Regions from separate parts of the Halomonas sp. PAMB 3264 genome, predicted to be linked through region 1. Evidence: predicted binding sites of a transcription regulator. Region 1 holds the regulator's gene; the other holds the start of a gene.
The links. The regulator FliA, encoded in region 1, starts transcription of late flagellar genes. The targets are predictions, from matches to a motif close to CTAAAGTTNNNNNNNNNNCNGCCGATA.
Positions count from the first base shown of each region.

Region 1 (2,200 bases):
GGTGATCAGCGAAATGCCTTCGAGCACCATGTTCATGGTGATCAGGCGCTCCTCGGTGCGCCGCTCGAGCTTCACCGCCACCGGTTTGAACACCAGATTCGCCAGTAGGATGCCGTAGAAGGTGGTGAGAAGCGCCACCGCCATGCGCGGCCCGATCACCTCGAGATCCCCCGCGTCCATGACTTCGAGCATGTTGACCAGCCCGACCAGGGTGCCGATCATGCCAAACGCCGGGGCATAGGTCGCCATGGTGCGAAAGATCTGCGCCTCGGCGTGCTCGCGCGCCTTGAGCCTGGCGATGCGCCAGCGCAGCATGTCAAAGATCTCGTCTTCCTTGGTGTTGGCGATGACGAGCTGGATGCCGGTGCGCAAGAACGGGTTGCGGGTGTGTTCGAGCTCGCGCTCTACCGCGCGCACGTCGCCCTTGAACCAGAGCCTGGCCATGGAGACCAGCTCGTCGATGTCGTCGCGCACGAAGGTATTCTCGCGGCGAAATACCAGCCCCACCAGGCGGACCACGCGCACCACCTCCTTGAGCGGATAGCTGATGAAGGTCGCCGCCAGCGTGCCGGTGATGACGATGGCAAGCCCGGGCAGGTTGATAAAGCTTGCCGCGGACTCCGCGGTAAAGAACAGTACGCTCACCAGCAACAGGATGCTGGCGCCTATTCCAATCAGGGTAGAGGGGTTCATCGACGGCTCCTCGCCGGTAGGGATTAACGGTGAAAACGGCTCAGTCCGGCTCGTGCAGACGCGCCCGTAAACGGCTGATGGCCTGGCTGTGCAGCTGCGATACGCGCGACTCGGTGACGCCCAGTACCGCGCCCACCTCCTTGAGGTTGAGCTCTTCCTGGTAGTAGAGCGCCATCAACAGCTTTTCGCGCTCCGGCAGCGCTTCGATCGCGGCAATCAGAGTGTCGCGCTGCTGGCCGTCCAGCAGCTCCTCGAAAGGCGCGTTCAGCGACTCCTGAAGCGGCTCGCTGCCCTCTTCCAGAAGCTCCTCGAAGGGCAGCAGGTGGCCGCTGTTGGTGTCCGCCAGCAGCTGCTGATACTCATCGAGCGGGATGTCCAGGTCGCGGGCGATCTCGCTCTCTTCCGGGGCGCGCCCCAGGCTTTGCTCCAGCCGGCGCACGGACTCGTCCATGGCCCGGGCCGAGCGGCGTACGCTGCGCGGCAGCCAGTCCCGGGTGCGCAGCTCGTCGACCATCGCCCCGCGAATTCGCTGGCTAGCAAAGGTGGCGAAGCTCGCCCCCTGGGCGGCATCAAAACGCCCCAGCGCCTCTAAAAGCCCTACCATGCCGGCCTGGATCAGATCGTCGAGCTCGATGCTGGCCGGCAAACGAACTTGCAACGCCAGCGCCTGGCGACGCACCAGCGGCATGTGCTGGTTGACCATATCGCTGTGTTGGATTCTTCCCTTTGCTGTATACATCGGCGTGCCCCTGGCTAATCGCTGGTCACTGATAGTTCACAATCACTTGAAGCCCTCTCACCCTCACCGGCGGCTGGCCACGCCCCAACGCGAAACGAAACTCGAGCGGCGCGCCGGCATTGAGCCCGGCAAGGCCGGTGGCACTGCCGCGCTGGCCGTCGAGGGCGACGCAGCGCTCCGGGTGGCAAAGCCAGGCATGGATATCGGCCCCCGGCGGCGCTTCGAAGCGCCAGTTGACGCGCTCGATGCGCCCCTGATGAATCTCGGCACTGGGCGGCGGCGCGAGCGCCTGGCTGGCACTTGCCCGGTCGCTCATCGCGACCATCAGCCCGGTCGTATCGACACTCCAGCTGCCCCCGCCCGCCAGGGCCGACAGCGAAAGCCCGCTGGCCACCACCCCACTCAGCGCTGCGAGAATGACGTTTCTCATTAGCATAACCTAACCATAGTGGCTCACTCAGTATGGCCTACCTGGCCAAAAGCAGCAGTTCGATCCCCAGGTACGCCGCCGCCGCCGCGCGCAGATTCTCGAGCAGCCCGGCGCGGGGCAGGCCCGGCTCATGCAGCGCCAACAGCCGTTTGGGCCCCTGGTGTTCGCTGACCAGGCGCAGCGTGCGGTACATGGCGGCGAACGCCTCGGCGTCGCTTCGCACCCACAGCGCCCAGCGCGAGTAGCGCGCGCAGAGCGCCTGGAGCGGCGCATCGGCGTCCACCGGCACGACCTCCCAGCTCTCTGGCGTTGCCGCCCAGCGCCGGCCAAGCCGCGAC
Region 1 covers NZ_CP134866.1:3,566,291-3,568,490, forward strand. Annotated here, with positions in the region: gene RN347_RS16290 (MotA/TolQ/ExbB proton channel family protein) at 1-693, opposite strand, end outside; gene RN347_RS16295 (RNA polymerase sigma factor FliA) at 734-1,432, opposite strand; gene RN347_RS16300 (flagellar protein FlhE) at 1,458-1,862, opposite strand; gene RN347_RS16305 (hypothetical protein) at 1,900-2,200, opposite strand, start outside.

Region 2 (2,200 bases), 380 kb from region 1:
TTGAACGAGCGAGATACCGTCGCTGGCGTTACGGCTCGCCTGATCCATACCCTTGATCTGGGCGGTCATCTTGTTGGCGATCGCCTGACCTGCTGCGTCGTCGGAGGCGCTGTTGATACGCAGGCCGGAAGAAAGACGCTCCTGCGCCTGAGCCAGCATGCCCTGGGACTTGCTCAGGTTGTTCTGGCCAATCATGGAAGTAATGTTGGTATTGATGACGGACATGGGGTAATCCTCTGTGTTTAGTGGCCCAGGAGAGGCCTTTAAATCGGCGCTTGCATCGCCGTTATTATAATTAACGGCTGTTGGAGGCACTTCTTTAGGCCTTTCGCGCGATTCACATGAGAAAAATGCGCGAGGCGCCCAACGAAAAACGGGGCCTTGCGGCCCCGTCGTTCACTTCGCTCGTGGTACTACTGCTTGAGCGATTAACCCAGCAGAGACAGTACAGACTGCGGGGTCTGGTTAGCCTGGGCCAGCATGGACGTACCCGCCTGCTGAAGGATGTTGGCGCGTGTCATGTTCGACACTTCTTTCGCGTAGTCGGCATCTTCGATGCGTGAGCGCGCTTCGGAAAGGTTAGTAGTCGTGGTCGCCAGGTTATCGATCACAGAGTCGAAGCGGTTCAGCGTGGCACCCAGAGTCGCACGCTGCGTGTCGAGCGACTTGACGGCGGTATCGACATTGTCGATCAGCGTCTGGAAGTTGTCGTGAGTCGCGCCGGCACCGGAGAGAGCCGCCGCAGACCCGCTAACACCCAGCGCACTGCTAGTTGCGTCGAAAGTATTGACGGTAATAGTGTCGTTGCCGCTGGTGTTAGAACCGACCTGGATATTGAGCGCCGTGCTCGCGCCGCTTGACAACAGGTTAGTGCCGTTGAAGTTGTTGCTGCCCGCTACGCGGTCGATCTCAGCGATACGCTCGTTGATCTCGGTGGTGATCGCCGCGCGGTCATCGGCGGTGTTAGTGTCGTTAGCACCCTGTACCGCCAGTTCACGAATACGCTGCAGGTTGTCGTTGATCTGGTCCAGGCCGCCTTCCATGGTTTGAACGAGCGAGATACCGTCGCTGGCGTTACGGCTCGCCTGATCCATACCCTTGATCTGGGCGGTCATCTTGTTGGCGATCGCCTGACCTGCTGCGTCGTCGGAGGCGCTGTTGATACGCAGGCCGGAAGAAAGACGCTCCTGCGCCTGAGCCAGCATGCCCTGGGACTTGCTCAGGTTGTTCTGGCCGATCATGGAAGTGATGTTGGTATTGATGACGGACATGGGGTAATCCTCTGTGTTTAGTGGCCCAAGAGAGGCCTATAAATCGGCGCTTGCATCGCCGTTGTTATAATTAACGGCGAAGCGGGGCGATCCTTTAGCTCATTTACCCACTTTTTTATGAAAATTTGGCCTTGAAACTATAACGGGGCCTTACGGCCCCGCTGATAAAATAAATTGTCGTTACGAACGAGAGCGTATTAGCACCGTTTCGTTTGATAGCAAGGTTTACTACTTCTGCATATTGCTCAGCATATCGAACTGCTGGCCCAGGTAGCTGCTCATGGAGTTCATCTGCGCAATCATGCCATCGAGCTGGGCAAACTGCTTACGATAGCGCTCCACGTTGCGCTCGATGCTGGCTTCCATGCGCTCCTTGCGCTTATCGAGACTCTCGATTCGCTGTTCTGCACTGGTGACCGAGCTTTTAATGAGGCCATCTTCTGAGGTAATGGTCGTCAATGTTGTGCTGAGGCGCCCTGCAAAGCCTGCTTCCTTGCTGTCACCAGCGAAGAAGGCAGATAGGCCTTCAGGGTCGTTGGCAACAGCGGCATCGAGCTTTTCTTCGTCGACCTTCAAGCGCCCGCGCTCATCAATTGAGATTCCGATTTCAGACAGCCGTGTGATATCGCCGCCCGCCAAGCTGTCGCTCACGTCACGACTCAAGCGGTTTTCGATAGTGCGTACGGTACGGTCACCTATCAGCTCGCCCGAAATCTCGCCTTCGCCGTTGAACTTGGTCATGCGCTCTACGGTCGATTTCATTTCGTTGTAGTTACTGACGAAGTTATTGATCGCCTCCTTCAAGGAGTCGTTGTCTCGCTCGATCACCAGGGTGGCGGGGGATTCCGACACGGCGGTGAGATCGAGCGTTACACCCTCAATAGCGCCTTCGACGCGGTTGGTCTTGCTGGTGATCGCGATGCCGTTGA
Region 2 covers NZ_CP134866.1:3,184,176-3,186,375, forward strand. Annotated here, with positions in the region: gene RN347_RS14400 (flagellin) at 1-225, opposite strand, end outside; gene RN347_RS14405 (flagellin) at 429-1,271, opposite strand; gene fliD (flagellar filament capping protein FliD) at 1,500-2,200, opposite strand, start outside.
Region 2: the regulator FliA is predicted to act here: its motif matches at 1,343-1,369, upstream of RN347_RS14405 (flagellin).